4 regions of the Corynebacterium glutamicum ATCC 13032 genome follow, and region 1 is predicted to be linked to each of the others. Evidence: riboswitches for the same ligand, from Rfam matches in the RefSeq annotation. Region 1 holds a riboswitch; each other region holds the start of a gene.
What was found. A riboswitch is a leader RNA that binds a small molecule or an ion and turns the genes downstream of it on or off. The one in region 1 is predicted to bind thiamine pyrophosphate.
Positions count from the first base shown of each region.

Region 1 (4,212 bases):
TTGGTCGATGTAGAAATCGAACTCTGGGCGCCGGAGGGTGCCGTCGCCAAGCATGGTGATGAAGTCAGAACTGTTGATGCCCGCGATGATATCGCCACTTGCCTCCCACAGCGCGCGCGTGAAAGGCCCGGCAGGTTCGATGCGTGGAGCTGGGCTTTTTACCGTGGAGGGTGTGGTGAAACTTGCCGCGGTGGCGCCGTCTAGGCGCGGAGCCCGAAGGTGTGCCCAGGGAGTGGTTTCCGCCGCGTGGGTCATGCGTCGTGCCAGGTGACCGTGGTCGACAGGGCCGTTTCCAGTACCTACAGCCAAGTGATCGGCGTGGCGGAGCGCCTCGTTGAGCCAACGCGTGGACCACTCGAGGGCTTTTTCCACGCTTTCGCCGGCGGCGATCTTGGTGGCAAGTGACGCAGAGAGCGAACAGCCTGTGCCATGGGAGTTGGTGGTGTTGACACGCAGGTTTTCCACCTGGAACACCGAGCCGTCGGGGCGCACGACAGCGTTATCAGCAAGCGCGCCAGTCAGATGTCCACCCTTGACAATGACGATGGTGTCATGAGTCCGCGCAAATCCCTGAGCCTGAGCAATGGCCTCATCCATGGTGATGGCAGGAGCACTGTCGCACAACACGGCAAGTTCGGGGATATTCGGGGTGACCACATCGACGTGCACGGCCAGGCGGCGCAGCGATTCTTCAGCGCTCGCATCCAGTAGGCGATCACCGCTGGTGGCGATCATGACGGGATCAAGCACCACGGGACCGTGCTCGTGGGAACCAAGCCATGAAGCCACCAGATCGACGGTGTCGGCAGAGCCCAACATGCCGAGCTTGATGGCATCGACGGTGACATCGGAAAAGACCGCTTCCAGCTGTTCTTCCAAAAAGGTCAAGGGTGGGGTGTGGATCGTGTTGACGCCGTGGGTGTTTTGCGCGACCAGCGAGGTCACAACGCACATGCCGTAGCCGCCACCTGCTGCAATGGACTTCAGATCAGCCTGAATACCTGCACCACCTGTGGGATCAGTGCCTGCAATAGACAACACACGTGGGGCAGAAGGCGAATTCACGAAGGCTCCTTGGAGTTCTGTTTGAGAGAGTTCAGTTTGAGTTTCAGGCGAGAAAGTAGGTTGAAAAGCAGTCCGCAGGCGAGTTGCCGCAGCTGCTGGATTGGCGGCGGTCATGATTTCAGAGACCACGCACAGACCGTCGATGGGCGTAGCAGCGAGTTCGGCCGCGTTGCGTAGACCAACGCCTCCAATAGCTACTGATGCGATGCCGTGGTCTTGAGCTACAGCGGCGATCTCAGCGATGCCCTCCACACCCAATGCGGGTGCCGCATCTGGTTTGGTCGCAGTAGAGGCCACCGGACCAATGCCAATCACATCGGGCAATGCCACACCAGTCTCGGCGCACTGCGCGATCACAGCATGCAATTGATCCAGGTTTTCAATGCTCAAACCCAATTCAAGATGAGCTGGAAGCAGCTCCCGTGCTTGCGTATAAGGTGTATCGCCTTGACCAATGTGCAGGTGAAGACCCAGCTCAACGGCGATATCTAAGTAATCGTTGACAACAAGCGCCACCCCGCGAGCATCGCAGAGTTCTTTCAGCTCCTTTGCTGCCGCACGAACATCTTCCACGCCTGAGTTCTTATCGCGCAGCTGCACCACAGAAACTCCGCCGGAAATTGCGCTGTCAACAATTCCAGCTACTTTTTCTGGCCCGCCACCCAAAACGGGATCGGTGACCAGATACAAAGAAAAATCAGTCACGTACTTTTCAGGCCTCTCGCACATCAACCAACGAGGCCACAGCCTGGGCATCCACGTCATAAAGCGCATCAATAAACGCCACCGCAAAGCTGCCTGGCGCCGATGCCTTCTGTGCTGCAATCTGGCCAGCAGCACCCACATGGGCATGCGCAGCCAACACAGCATCGTGCGCGGAAATATCTGAGTCAACCGTGGCGCCTAGATATGCAGCTGTCAGCGCGCCCAAAGAGCATCCAGTGCCAATCACCAGCTGCAACATCGGATCCCCCGAACGCAACCACGTCACCCGATCCGCAGACACAATCAAGTCCTCCGCACCAGAGACAGCCACGACGCCACCAGTGCGCTTGGCCAACAATTGCGCCGCCTCCAACGCCACTTCCACGGAATCGGTCGCGTCTACGCCGCGCCCACCGGCACCGAGCCCCGCAAGCGCCACGACCTCTGAGGCGTTTCCACGAATTGCGGCAGGCTGCTTATCGACGATTCCCTCCGCATACTTGGTCCTCTCCGACAACCCACCCACAGCAACTGGGTCTAACACCCATGGTGTGCCAGCTTTTCGTGCACCCTCAATGGCCTTGGTCATGCCTTGGTATTGCTCCGCAGAAGGAGTTCCCGCATTGATGAGCACTCCATTGGCCACAGCGGCGAATTCTGCCGATTCAGCTGGAGTATCCACCATCGCAGGGGTCGCACCCGCGGCAAGCAACACATTGGCCGTGAATTGCATGACCACAGAGTTGGTCAAACACTGAACAAGGGGAGTGTTTTGTCGAACAAGAGTTAAAGAATCCAAAAACGAGTTAGCCACGTTAAGGCCATCCCTTCGCTAGTACGAGCTAGAGCAGGTTCAACGGGTGTTTTCTCAGCCTCCGGAATTTTTCCATCCGGTTGGCACCCCGTGCCTAGTATTCAGCCTAGCAAAGCGGAATTCACCTGCCGTACATCACACGTCCAAGAATGCGGGCAGAATCAAAAAAGCGTGACTCCCGAGAATGTGGGGAGTCACGCTTTTTAACTACGCAGCGTCGTAAGAAAATTACTTTCCGCTGAAACGCTGGTTGTCGCGCAGCTCGATTGGAAGATCAGAAGATGCTTCCTCAAGCTCGTGAGCGAACTTGGACAGCGTGGTGCGTGAGTGGAGCTGCTGGCGGGTGGTTGCCAGGTTCCAACGCTTGCGGGACAGTGCGTTCAGGCCCCAGCTGATTGCGGAGACGAAACGGTTGCGGAAGCCAACCAGGAACATGATGTGAACAGCCAACCACAGAACCCAACCGATGAAGCCGGTGACCTCAACCTTGCCCATCTTCACCACTGCGGAGAAGCGGGAAATGGTAGCCATGGAGCCCTTGTCGAAGTAATCGAAAGCTTCGCGCTCGGTGTTGGAGCGGCCTTCAACCTCAGCTTCGATCTGCTCAGCAACGTACTCACCACTCTGGATTGCTACCTGAGCAACACCAGGGAGGTTGTTGTAGTTCATCATGTCGCCAACAACGAAGACGTTCTTCTGATCGCCAACAGACAGGTCATCGTTAACCATGACGCGGCCTGCGCGGTCGGTCTCAACACCGGTCTGCTCTGCGACGAGCTTGCCCAGTGGGGATGCCGCAACACCAGCGGACCAAATCTTGCAGAAAGATTCGATGGTGTGCTCTTCGCCGTCCTTGGTCTTGTAGGTGACCGAGGTAGCGTCAACGTTGGTGACCATAGCGTTCAGGCGAACGTTGACACCCATCTTTTCCAGGGTGCGCTGTGCGTTGCGGCCTAGGCGCTTACCGAATGGAGGAAGAACCTGTGGAGCACCATCAAGCAGGATGATCTTTGCGGAGTTGGTGTTGAAGTTCTTGTACTCACCAGCAAGGGTGCGGTGAGCCATCTCAGCCAACTGGCCAGCAAGCTCAACACCGGTTGGGCCAGCGCCAACAACGACGAAGGTGAGCAGGCGTTCGCGCTCAGCTGGATCCTCGCAGATCTCAGCGCGCTCGAAAGCACCGATGATGCGTGCACGAATCTCCAGTGCATCGTCGATGGACTTCATGCCAGGTGCGAACTCAGCGAAGTGATCATTGCCGAAGTAGGACTGACCTGCGCCAGCACCAACGACCAAGGAATCGTACTCAAAAACGCGGGTGAACTCGCCCAGGGAGGCGGTCACAGTCTGGGACTCGACGTTGATGTCGGTGACTTCGCCCTTGATGACGTTGACGTTTTCCTGGGAGCCCAGGATCTGTCGAGTGGAAGGTGCGATTTCACCGGAGGAGAGGATACCGGTTGCCACTTGGTACAGCAGTGGCTGGAAGAGGTGGTGGTTGGTGCGGTCAATCAGAGTGACATCGACGTCTGCCTTGGCCAGGTTCTTGGCAGCAAAAAGGCCACCAAAACCAGAACCGATGACGACGACGTGGTGACGGCCGCCTTCGGGGCGGGTTGGGTTAACTG
Region 1 covers NC_003450.3:1,540,339-1,544,550, forward strand. The annotation lists gene CGL_RS07320 (bifunctional hydroxymethylpyrimidine kinase/phosphomethylpyrimidine kinase) at 1-1,770, opposite strand, end outside; gene thiM (hydroxyethylthiazole kinase) at 1,778-2,584, opposite strand; TPP riboswitch at 2,578-2,685, opposite strand; gene CGL_RS07330 (NAD(P)/FAD-dependent oxidoreductase) at 2,813-4,212, opposite strand, start outside.

Region 2 (4,212 bases), 170 kb from region 1:
TACAAGCGCCAGCTCATGAACGCGCTCTACGTACTAGACCTTTACTTCCGTATTAAGGAAGATGGCCTCACCGACATCCCAGCACGCACTGTCATCTTTGGCGCCAAGGCCGCGCCGGGTTATGTCCGCGCCAAGGCGATTATCAAGCTCATCAACTCTATTGCTGACTTGGTAAACAACGATCCTGAGGTCTCCCCGCTGCTCAAGGTGGTCTTTGTAGAGAACTACAACGTCTCCCCTGCTGAGCACATCTTGCCTGCGTCTGATGTCTCCGAACAGATTTCCACCGCCGGCAAGGAAGCCAGCGGTACCTCCAACATGAAGTTCATGATGAACGGCGCCCTCACCCTGGGCACCATGGACGGCGCCAACGTAGAGATCGTGGATTCTGTGGGCGAGGAAAACGCCTATATCTTCGGTGCTCGCGTGGAAGAATTGCCAGCCCTGCGCGAAAGCTACGAGCCATATGAGCTCTATGAGACCGTCCCTGGCCTCAAGCGCGCATTGGACGCCCTGGATAACGGCACCCTCAACGACAACAACAGTGGTTTGTTCTACGACCTCAAGCATTCCTTGATCCACGGTTATGGAAAAGACGCCAGCGACACCTACTACGTGCTTGGCGATTTCGCAGATTACCGCGAGACCCGCGACCGTATGGCCGCCGACTACGCCTCCGATCCCCTGGGTTGGGCACGCATGGCCTGGATCAACATTTGCGAGTCCGGCCGTTTCTCCTCCGACCGCACCATCCGCGATTATGCCACCGAGATCTGGAAGCTCGAGCCAACTCCTGCTGTTAAGAAGTAGGTTTTAACCTCCGCTTCTAACAAACGGCTAACCCTTTTGGGTTAGCCGTTTTTTGGGGTTAAGGGGTTTAAAAGAGGGCTTTTCGACGAGTGTTGGTGGGCATTCTTATTTCCCACAATGGCAAGGGGCTTCGTCGAAAAGCGCGCTTCGTGCCCCTGAAAAATAGTTTCCCGCGCGGGAGGCGCCTGATCAAACCGCGCGGTTATTTCTACCTAATCCTGTTCAGTGCCATATTCCCGCTCAACATACTTGAAAGCCTCTAAAGCCTGTTTAAATCCTTCGTGAAAATCCAGGCCCGGGCTTGTTGGCACTATCCCCAGGGAAATATTGCCATAACAACCATTGCGGTCGTACTTCGGACCAATACTGACCATGTAATGCCCATTTTTGGACTCAAAACGCATGAGGCGACTGGTTGGACTAGATCCACTCCATTCAGCCAGACCACCATTTTTTACAAACCATTCCATCCGAGCCGGATCATGATTCCAACCACGAATATGTTCCCCACCAGCATCAAACTCGACGAACTGGCCATCCATACGCAGGTTAGTAACTGGCTCCCATGTCGCCCTTTCGCGCAAAACCTTTACTTGTAGGTAGTAGGGTTCGTGTCCTGGTAAATGATGTCCGCAGCTATTGGGCAATGGAGGCTTAGCAGAAATATTCCCCATGGGAATCTCCTTCAAAAAATCGCTCTTCTCTGCATTCTTTTGAGTACAGAGCCGATCTTCCTTCGGGGGCACCGTGCGCGATGCGCGGTTGCCAGTCAGCCTGCCGAAGGGCTTGCGGCTGATCTTCTTGATCGTAAAATCGACATTAGCAGACAGCTTGGTCTAGATGCAAGCCGAATTTATAATGTCCCAATCCTTTTGTGTCGATGGATTCACCGATACCCTAGCCACTCTTTCAGGACATCAGAGACGAGCGCTTGAAGAAAAAACAAGAGCCCCGGTGACGTACCAAAATGGTAGGGATCACTCCGGGGCTTAGGAATCCTAAGTGTAAGACCTTGGCGACGTGACTGGCAACTCCCCTACATCTATCGCAGAGCTCGAACAGTGGTTCTCCATCCCTAGAATGAATACATACCGAAATTCTGAAAATCCCGAAGGTTTTTACATCTGGAATACCCAGTTATCTAAAGCATATTTAGAAGATATACAACATGTAGAAGTGCTTTTAAGAAACAGGGTTGACGCCCAATTACGATCTGCTCGTGGCCCCTTCTGGTTTGAAGATGATAGCTATTTTAGATTTGCTCAACAGTTCAAAAAAGCTCTAACAACCGCCAAAAGAAGAACTAAAACAAACGATTCTCCTGGGAAAATTATCACCGCTCAGCAAGTCACATTTAGACGTCGACGATAGGAACCTCAATATGTTTGATTCAGCAGTTTTTAATGTCGCCTCTTGGATTGAGAAAGATGCCACTAATTGGATTCAAGACCACTCACGGGTGTCTGAGATTCGCAAGCAACGGCCGAGTTAGAACCACTACGTAGGCGTACCCCACCATCACCGCGTCGAAAAGCGCCCTCTCTTAACCCCCGCAAGGGGGTAACTTTTACGCGCACGCGTGCAACGCGCTAGTTTTGAAGGCAGTCCCCACGGGCGCCCGAGCACGGGCTGAGATCGCGCTGATTGCTGCGCGAGCACCGTTTGAACCTGTCCGGTTAGCACCGGCGAAGGAAGAGAGGAATGGTGCAATGACGCCTACCCAAAATGAGATCCACCCGAAACATAGCTACTCCCCCATCCGCAAGGACGGTCTCGAGGTCCCGGAGACCGAAATCCGCCTCGATGACTCGCCAAGCGGCCCCAACGAACCCTTCCGCATCTACCGCACCCGTGGCCCAGAAACCAACCCCAAGCAGGGACTTCCGCGGCTGCGCGAGTCATGGATCACCGCCCGCGGCGACGTTGCCACCTATCAGGGGCGCGAGCGTTTGCTTATCGACGACGGCCGCTCGGCAATGCGTCGAGGTCAAGCTTCGGCTGAGTGGAAAGGCCAAAAACCAGCTCCTTTGAAGGCGCTACCTGGCAAAAGAGTCACCCAAATGGCCTATGCACGTGCTGGCGTGATTACTCGTGAAATGGAGTTTGTAGCGCTGCGCGAACACGTTGATGCGGAGTTTGTGCGCTCTGAGGTGGCGCGCGGTCGGGCCATTATTCCCAACAACGTCAACCACCCCGAATCTGAACCGATGATTATTGGTCGCAAATTTTTGACCAAAATCAACGCCAATATTGGCAATTCTGCGGTCACCTCTTCAATCGAGGAAGAGGTGTCCAAGCTGCAGTGGGCCACGCGCTGGGGTGCCGATACCGTGATGGATCTATCCACCGGCGATGATATTCACACCACCCGCGAATGGATTATCCGCAACTCCCCCGTTCCTATCGGCACCGTCCCGATCTACCAAGCGCTGGAAAAAGTAAATGGCGTGGCCGCAGACCTTAACTGGGAAGTATTCCGCGATACCATCATTGAGCAGTGTGAACAAGGCGTGGACTATATGACCATCCACGCCGGCGTCCTGCTGGCTTATATCCCACTGACTACCCGTCGTGTCACCGGCATTGTCTCCCGCGGCGGATCCATTATGGCCGGTTGGTGTCTGGCGCATCACCGCGAATCATTCCTCTACGAGCATTTCGACGAGCTGTGCGAAATCTTTGCACAATATGACGTCGCATTCTCCCTCGGTGATGGCCTACGCCCCGGATCGCTTGCCGATGCCAACGACGCCGCGCAATTCGCCGAGCTGAAAACCATTGGTGAGCTCACCCAACGCGCCTGGGAATACGATGTACAAGTAATGGTCGAAGGACCTGGACACGTGCCACTAAACATGATCCAGGAAAACAACGAGCTGGAACAAAAGTGGGCAGCGGACGCACCTTTTTACACTCTTGGACCACTAGTTACCGACATCGCTCCAGGTTATGACCACATCACTTCTGCCATTGGTGCAGCTCACATCGCCATGGGTGGCACCGCCATGCTGTGTTATGTCACCCCGAAAGAACACCTTGGCCTGCCCAACCGTGACGACGTCAAAACCGGCGTAATCACCTACAAGCTCGCTGCCCACGCAGCAGATGTGGCCAAGGGTCATCCCGGCGCGCGTGCCTGGGACGACGCCATGAGTAAAGCGCGTTTTGAATTCCGTTGGAATGATCAGTTTGCGCTCTCCCTCGACCCCGACACTGCAATCGCTTATCACGACGAAACCCTGCCGGCAGAGCCTGCGAAAACCGCACACTTCTGTTCAATGTGTGGCCCGAAGTTCTGCTCCATGCGAATTAGCCAGGACATTCGCGATATGTTTGGCGATCAAATCGCGGAATTGGGGATGCCTGGGGTTGGGGATTCTTCTAGTGCTGTTGCTTCTAGTG
Region 2 covers NC_003450.3:1,369,945-1,374,156, reverse strand. The annotation lists gene malP (maltodextrin phosphorylase MalP) at 1-810, shown strand, start outside; gene CGL_RS06520 (hypothetical protein) at 1,023-1,484, opposite strand; SAM riboswitch class IV at 1,501-1,617, opposite strand; gene CGL_RS06515 (Abi family protein) at 1,831-2,181, shown strand; TPP riboswitch at 2,411-2,523, shown strand; gene thiC (phosphomethylpyrimidine synthase ThiC) at 2,520-4,212, shown strand, end outside.
Region 2: it holds a riboswitch for thiamine pyrophosphate, as region 1 does, so the genes downstream of both, thiC (phosphomethylpyrimidine synthase ThiC) here and thiM (hydroxyethylthiazole kinase) in region 1, are expected to answer to the same signal.

Region 3 (4,212 bases), 610 kb from region 1:
GGGCGCGGTTGATAGCGGAGGCCAGAAGGACGCCGTCGCAGCCGAGTTCCATTGCGAGTGTGGCATCAGAGGCAGTGCCTACACCGGCGTCGAGGATCACGGGTACGCTCGCGCGGCTGCAAATCAGTTCAATGTTGTGCGGGTTGAGAATGCCCAGGCCGGTTCCGATCGGGGAGCCCAATGGCATGACAGCTGCAACGCCACAGTCTTCTAGTCGGCTGGCAGTGATGGGATCGTCAGAGGTGTAAGCCAGAACGGTGAAGCCGTCGTGGACGAGGAGTTCGCAGGCATCAAGAAGCTCAACGGTGTCGGGCAGCAATGTGTGTTCATCGGCGATGACCTCCACTTTCACCCAGTTGGTATCGAGGGCTTCCCGAGCCAATTGTGCAGTGAGGACGGCGTCGCGGGCAGTGCGGCAGCCTGCAGTATTGGGGAGAAGGGCGATCTCGAGGCGGCGCAGCATGGCAAAGATGGATTCTCCGCTAGAGGTGGTTGCTTGGTGTCGACGCATCGCCACGGTGGTCAATTGAGTTCCACTGGCGACAAGGGATTCCTCCAGCAACGCCTGAGAGGTGGCTCCGCCGGTGCCCATGATGAGGTGGGAATCGAAAGTTTTATCAGCAATATGCAGCATTTTAACCTCCCTGAATTGCGGTGAGAACTTCTACGGAATCGTTGTCACAAATGGCGCGTGACCACTGGGATCTGGGTACGACCGCGGCGTTGATTGCCACGGCGACTCCAGTGTCGTGGCCGATTTCTTGGTGGACCAATTGCTCCACGGTCAATTCGGAAGAGCGCATAGATGTGCCATTGAAGGTGTAGGTAATCACTTGTGAAAAATCCTTAAATTTGGTGGCGAAACGGATCGCACACATCAAGAGTGGGGAACAGTGGCTGGTTGGTTGCCATATCAACGGCAGCGCGTGCACCAAGGGCTGACAGCAAAATTCCATGGCGGAAATATCCTGTGGACGCAATCACATTGGATCCAACCCATCCCAGGTACGGCAGGTCATCCGGGGTGCCGGGGCGGGCGCCGCAGGTGACTTCGATAAATTCGGTTTCTTCAATGCCCGGAATCAAACGGATAGCATCGCGTAGCAAATCATGCACTGCGCCCGTTCGAGGTTGCGGGTGATCCTCACGGCTTGTCGCGCCGATCGCGAGGGTGCCATCGGTACGCGGAATGATATAAATCTGACGATCTTCCACAAACCCGCGCACCACCTTGGTGACCATCGGCTGCAGTCGCTCCGGCACGCGCACGCGCACAATATCGCCGTACACCGGCCTCAACTGCAATGGGTTCGCGCCCTCAAACCAGCCGGGAATGCTTGCGGCGCCCAGGCCCGCCGCCAAAACAACAACGCTTTTCGACGCAACCCTCACCCCCGAATTCATCGTCACGGTCAAACACGGATCGTGGCCATCAATAGAGATCACAGCGTCGGCAATATGCTCCGCACCGCGTTGCAAAATGGCATCCAATAACGCCCGGGCATACAGACGCGGCGACAGCTGATGATCCCCATCAATGCTGACCACCTTAGAAATCCTCGGCGACAACGCTGGCTCCGCAGCCCTTGCCTGACGAGTAGTCAACACATCGACAGGCAAATCCTTCAAATGCATGTACTTAATCAACTCCGCAACATGCATGCCATCCGCGCGGTCCGCACCGATAAGAAGGGTTCCATCAGTGCGATACCCAGTGGGCAAGTCAGTGTATTTAGACACTCTTTGGAGGAGGTCTGGGTATAGGCGAGCGGATTCCTTCATCAACAAAATCAGATCATGTTGCTGATACTGCACCTCCGCGGTGGGGGCCAACATTCCGCCGGCATGATGAGTCGCACCGGAAATTGGGTCAGGATCAATCAACGTGACTTGGTAACCAGCCTCCTGGAATTCAAAGCAGGTGGTCAACCCAATGATTCCGCCGCCGATAATAATCGCATGCTTCTTCATGAGAGCCTTCCTAATTCAAAGTTAGCCACCACATTTTCAGCGACCTGCTGTGGATCATCAGATTCAGAAAAAGCCCGCACCATGGCAACGCCAGCCACACCGGTTGCGCTGAGAGCGCGCACATCGGCAGGGGTGACATCACCAATCGCAACGATCGGCACCTTGGACAATTCCACCAAAGGGGGATAACCCGCAAGGCCAATCGGTGGCCGACCTGAATCCTTGGTGGGAGTCTTCCGAAACGGCCCAGCACCGATGTAATCCAACACATCGGACAGCTCATTCGCCGCCGCCACAAGTTCTAGGGTTCCAGTAGTCAACCCAATGATCGCCTCAGGCCCCAACAACTCACGAGCCTCAAGCACCGACATATCATCCTGCCCAAGATGCACACCGTGAATCGGGAGTCCTTCGCGCATTAAGGAAGAAGCAACGTGGAGGTGGTCGTCGATAAGCACCCTCGTTGTTGGGCTGCACCGCGCAACCTCAAGCGCAACCTTTGATGCCAACTCCCTCATCGCTTCTGGCGAAATAGGCTTTGAACGCACCTGCACCACACCCGCGCCACCACGAGCCGCAGCAGACGCAGTGTGCACAACCTCATCCACCGAGCCCGCACCAGTCACAACATAACAACGCAGGTCAAAACGATTTTCAAACACGGGACAATCAATCCTCGCTTCCTTCGCTGGTGTTAACCAGACAGGTTCGAACGGTCCCGCGCAGCAACAGCGCGCAATCTCAGCCCAATGCATTGGGCACCCGTGGGGTAAGTCGCCACCAGTCAAGCCCGACAACCAAGATTTGTCAACGGTTAGTGCACCCAAGTGAGGGGAGCAGACCCCAGTTTGAAAACCAAGGCGCACATGTGAAAGAATATTTCAGTTGACTGTGCAAACCCCAACTCACGTTGGGCAAACGTGACAGCCTCGAAAATTGAAACGGAAACGAACCGGCCGAGCACCCCAAACCTGGGGAAGTGCCGCCAGGGTCCTCTTTCCCTACTAGTAAAAGGATTGTTTATATGAACATTCTGGATAAGATCGACGCAGCATCCCTGCGCGACGACGTTCCTGCATTCCGCGCCGGCGACACCCTCGACGTACACGTCAAGGTCATCGAAGGCACCACCACCCGTACCCAGCTGTTCAAGGGTGTTGTCATTCGCCGTCAGGGCGGCGGAATCCGCGAGACCTTCACCGTACGTAAGGTTTCCTTCGGCATCGGTGTTGAGCGTACCTTCCCAGTACACTCCCCAAACATCGAGAAGATCGAGGTCATTCGTCGTGGTGACGTTCGTCGTGCGAAGCTGTACTACCTGCGCGAACTGCGCGGCAAGGCTGCACGTATTAAGGAGAAGCGCTAATTATTTAGCGTTTGTTAGGTGCTTCTAGTACTTAACAGACCCCTGACCAGTCACTTTAAGTGATTGGTTGGGGGTTTCTTTGTTTCTTGGGGTGGGTTTTGTGGGGTTTTGTGGGGTTTATCCCGCATTTATCCCGCGTTCATCCCGCAGGAAACTCGGATAAGACTTGGGTGGGGTCATTTCGGGGCGACCAAAAGGAAAAACCAAACAGGGGTGCCAAAACTTCCGTGATTTGGGGGATTTGGGCACGCCTGTTTGGTTTGAGGCTCCGATAACCGGATACACGTGCCAAAACTTGTCGATTTCGACAACTATGGGCACGCCTGTCTGGTTTCCTCTGGAGCAAACTAAAATTTGAGTTTGGGCCCACAAAAAGTGACCTCATAGAATCGATTCTAAGGGCCCTTCGGTGTCATGATGAGGGGAACGCCCATTCGGAAATTTGAGGCCCTTAAATCGGCTTAGACGGTGACGTTGTCTTTGAGGCCTTGGAGGATGATTTCAGCCGACACGAGGGATGCGTTGAGGTACCAGGAATCGCCGTCAACTGGGATTGCTTGGTTGGACTGAACCGCTTTGAGTGAAGTCCACAATGGGGTGTCTTCAGGGTTGATGTTGCCTTCTTTGATGCCGTAGAAAAGCCAGTCGGCATCAGCTTGGGCAATGAGCTCAGCGGAGAGGTCTTGACCTGCCGTGTCGGTGAACTGCTGGTTTTCTGGGCGGGCGTAACCGCAATCGGCAGCAACCGTTCCGGCCATGGATTGTGCGCCGTACATCTGGAATTCCTGATCTTTGGTGCGCAGGAAGGAAACGGTTGGTGGGTTCGCAGGCTGGTTTGCGGCGATTTCGGCTGCTGAGTCCTCGTATGATTTCAG
Region 3 covers NC_003450.3:2,148,756-2,152,967, reverse strand. The annotation lists gene CGL_RS10145 (thiazole synthase) at 1-634, opposite strand, end outside; gene thiS (sulfur carrier protein ThiS) at 636-833, opposite strand; gene thiO (glycine oxidase ThiO) at 847-1,971, opposite strand; gene CGL_RS10130 (thiamine phosphate synthase) at 1,968-2,633, opposite strand; TPP riboswitch at 2,634-2,747, opposite strand; gene rplS (50S ribosomal protein L19) at 2,996-3,337, shown strand; gene CGL_RS10120 (iron-siderophore ABC transporter substrate-binding protein) at 3,799-4,212, opposite strand, start outside.
Region 3: it holds a riboswitch for thiamine pyrophosphate, as region 1 does, so the genes downstream of both, CGL_RS10130 (thiamine phosphate synthase) here and thiM (hydroxyethylthiazole kinase) in region 1, are expected to answer to the same signal.

Region 4 (4,212 bases), 420 kb from region 1:
ACCGACACAATGCTGATTCCGTTGTCTGTTAATTCACGCAACATCGTCACCAGCTCTGTGAAGGTCTCGGGATCTTGGCCAAACGTAGGCTCATCCAAAATGAGAAGTTTCGGTGCTGCCACCAAGGCTGTCGCCACAGATAGGCGGCGCTTTTCTCCACCACTCAAGGTAAACGGATTGGCGTTTTCCAAGTGGCGGAGGCGCAAACGATCAAGCAGCTCCTCGATGCGCTCGCTTGCATCGACTTTCATGATTTTCGGCCCAATTTCTAGCTCATCACGCACAGTGCGCGCCACAAATTGGTGCTCTGGATCCTGAAAGACAGTGCCAATACGTGCAGCTAGATCAGCTGAACGCCACTTGTGCGGGGGCGTGTTAAGGCCGCCGCGCACCGTGTCAGAGAGTTCCAGCTGCCCACTTTTCGGCGGAAGCAATCCACCCATGGTCAGCGCAAGTGTGGATTTTCCAGCGCCATTCGGCCCGGTGATCACCGTCGAGGCGCCTTCCGGCACCTCAAAACTACGCAGGCCGCCCCAGGTGCACAGCAAATCATTCGCCCACAAGATCGGTTTGCTTGTCGACGGCTGCGCCCCAGGCAACTGGCCCACCTTGATCAACTCTGCAGGTTGGACATCTTCGCCGTCAGTAATACTGATGATCCGGTCAATGATGTTGACCCACAGCTCATGGCGGTGTTCCACCACGATGAGTGTTGCTCCAGTTTCCTGAACAACGCGATCCACTGCTGCGACCACATCTTTTTGGCCTTGAGGATCAAGGTTTGCGGTGGGTTCATCAAGCAGAATCAGACGAGCACCCATGGCGATCACACCGGCAAGAGCGAGGCGTTGTTTTTGGCCACCGGAAAGATATTTCGTGGGGTGGCTCAGTGGTAGATCCAAGCCCACCAATTCAAGTGCTCGTTCCACCCGTGGCCAGATTTCCTCGCGCGGAATTTGGAGGTTTTCGCAGCCAAACGCCACATCATCGCCGATGCGGGAGGCGATGACTTGGGAATCTGGATCTTGGAGAACCAAACCGATGGAGGGGGCGTCGACAAGCAATTCGCCCGTAGAAACGCCCTCATCAGAACCGCCTAAAACGCCAGCGAGCGCGGCGAGTAGCGTGGATTTTCCGGCGCCGGAAGCGCCGGTGAGCAGGATGCGTTCACCAGGTGCGATCTCGAAGTTGATGTCTTTGAGCGCGGGGTTTTCCCGGGAAGCATGGCGGTAGCCAAAGTTGCGCGCAACAACGCGCGTTCCAAGTGCGGTGGTCATTTATACCTCGCGGCCAGCGGCGAAACGATCAAGTGCACCAGTCCTCGCCAACGCGCGGACCAGGTACCAGCTGAGCAGGCCGGCAAGGATCGCACCGGAAATAAGGACAGTGGTGGAATAGATGATGTTGAAGGACATCGTCTTTGCGAGGTTTCCGTAGAAGAACATTTCCAGGAAAATTGCGCCGCCACCTGCGCCCATACCTGCAAGCATGGTGGTGGGCAGGCTGTAGCGACGGTAGAGGAACAGCGCGAAGATGATTTCAGCGCCGATTCCCTGCGCCAAGCCGGAGTAAATGGTGGAGATACCAAACTGTGAAGCAAGCGCTGCAGAGACACATGCGGCCACTACTTCAACGAAAATTGCGGCACCCGGCTTGCGGATAACCAACCCACCGAGCACACCACCGAGCAGCCAAATACCAATGGCGATGCCGCCAAGGCCTGGTGTGAGTGCGTGAAATGCGGTGGTCCAGGCGTAGCCGATGGAATTCCACACGATGAAAATCAATCCGCAGGCGACACCCAAAACGGATGCGATGACGATGTCAATAACACGCCAGGAAGACTTTGGTTGATTAGTTTTTTGCATGGCAGGACTAGCCATATTTTTCCTCCCTATCGCCGGCATTATCCGGATCAGGTTCGACGGTCGTGGCTATGCCAGATCTCAGCCCGGATTTTCACCGAGCACCCGTGTCTATGAAATTTAAGTACGCGTTCACAGTAGCTTAAACCAATTGGAAATCCTAGAAACTGACCTAGATTAATACATAACCACCCCAACCCCTGACACACACCCCTAATTACACCCTGGCAGCATGAGCTGAAACGCTTTTCCGCTGGCTGTGACTTCAACCTCAGAAAATGCCTGGTTCGCAAGGCGAACAGGTTGTCACGGAATGCACTTTCACTTACATTGAGTCCCAAATCACTGTGAGGTGCACCATTTAATGGACTTCACCTCCAGTGGGTCAATGAAAGGAGTTCCCCATGAACCACGTACCAGTGGCAATTATTGGCGCAGGACCAGCAGGACTAACCCTCGCCCACCTCCTCCACCTTCAAGGTGTGGAATCAATCGTCTTTGAATCCCGCACCCGCAAGGACGTCGAAGAAACCGTCCGAGCAGGCATCCTGGAACAAGGCACCCTGAATCTGATGCGCGAAACCGGAGTCGGCGCACGCATGGAAGCAGAAGCCGATCACGATGAAGCAATCGACATCTCCATCAACAATGAGCGCACCCGCATTCCGCTGACCGAACTCACCGGCCACAAGGTTGCGATCTACCCGCAGCACGAATACCTCAAAGATTTCATTGCCAAGCGCATCGAAGATGGCGGCGAACTCCTTTTCACCACCACTGTTGATTCCGTAGAAAACTACGAAGGCGACCTCGCCAAGGTGACCTACACCGAAGCCGATGGTTCCTCCACCACCATCACCGCCGACTACGTCATCGCAGCTGACGGCTCCAACTCCCCTTACCGCAAGCTGATCACCGAAGACGGTGGCGTGCGCGCCCGCCATGAATACCCTTACGCATGGTTCGGCATTTTGGTGGAAGCACCAAAAACCCAAAAGGAACTCATCTACGCAACCCACCCTGAGGGCTTTGCGCTGATCTCCACCCGTACCGATGAAATCCAGCGCTACTACCTGCAGTGCAACCCTGACGACACCCCAGACATGTGGCCCGATGACCGCATTTGGGAACAGCTGCACCTGCGTGCGGACTCCCCTGGCATCACCGTGTCTGAAGGGCGCATCTTTGACAAGGCCGTGCTGCGTTTCCGCTCCGCGGTCACCGAACCAATGCAAAAGGGACGCCTCTTCCTTGCTGGCGATGCTGCACACACCGTGCCGCCAACCGGAGCTAAGGGCCTCAACTTGGCTGTTGCCGATGTCTCAGTACTCGCGCCAGCACTGGTTCGTGCCCTGAAGAAGAAGGACACCGGCTTGCTCGATAGCTACACCTCCCTGGCAGTCCCCCGCATCTGGAAAGCACAGCACTTCTCCTACTGGATGAGCTCCATGCTCCACGCAGTACCCGGCGAAGATCACTTTGCCACCCAGCGCCGATTCGCTGAATTGCGCTCCGTCCTAGAATCCCAATCCGGCCAACGCTACCTCGCAGAGCAGTACGTTGGGCGCGACCTACCACGCTTCGAGGTATAAACGCTCGTGTCAACGACCACCCCAACCCGCGCAACCAAAAGTGTCGGAACAGTTCTCGCACTCCTGTGGTTCGCAATTGTCCTCGACGGCTTTGACCTAGTCGTCCTGGGTGCAACAATCCCGTCCATGCTGGAGGATCCCGCGTGGGATCTCACTGCTGGACAGGCCACACAGATTTCCACCATCGGCCTCGTCGGCATGACCATTGGCGCACTGACCATCGGTTTCTTAACGGACCGTCTGGGTCGACGCCGTGTCATGCTGTTCTCTGTGGCAGTATTTTCTGTATTCACTCTCCTGCTGGCATTCACCACCAACGTCCAGCTCTTCAGCCTGTGGCGTTTCCTCGCAGGTGTTGGCCTTGGTGGAGCACTCCCCACCGCAATTGCCATGGTGACCGAGTTCCGCCCCGGCACCAAAGCGGGCTCTGCATCCACCACCTTGATGACCGGCTACCACGTCGGCGCAGTAGCAACCGCCTTCCTTGGCCTCTTCCTTATCGACGGCTTTGGTTGGCACTCCATGTTCATCGCAGGTGCCGTACCAGGACTGATCCTGCTACCACTGCTGTACTTCTTCCTTCCAGAATCCCCGCAGTACCTCAAAATCTCCGGCAAGTTGGATGAGGCGCAGGCAGTTGCAGCATCTTATGGACTTTCCCTGGATGATGATCTTGATCGCGAACACGAAGAAGAACTCGGCGAGTCCTCCTCACTTTCCTCCCTGTTCAAGCCCTCGTTCCGCCGCAACACCCT
Region 4 covers NC_003450.3:1,124,078-1,128,289, reverse strand. The annotation lists gene CGL_RS05385 (ABC transporter ATP-binding protein) at 1-1,277, opposite strand, end outside; gene CGL_RS05380 (ECF transporter S component) at 1,278-1,883, opposite strand; TPP riboswitch at 1,875-1,984, opposite strand; gene CGL_RS05375 (4-hydroxybenzoate 3-monooxygenase) at 2,270-3,457, shown strand; gene CGL_RS05370 (MFS transporter) at 3,464-4,212, shown strand, end outside.
Region 4: it holds a riboswitch for thiamine pyrophosphate, as region 1 does, so the genes downstream of both, CGL_RS05380 (ECF transporter S component) here and thiM (hydroxyethylthiazole kinase) in region 1, are expected to answer to the same signal.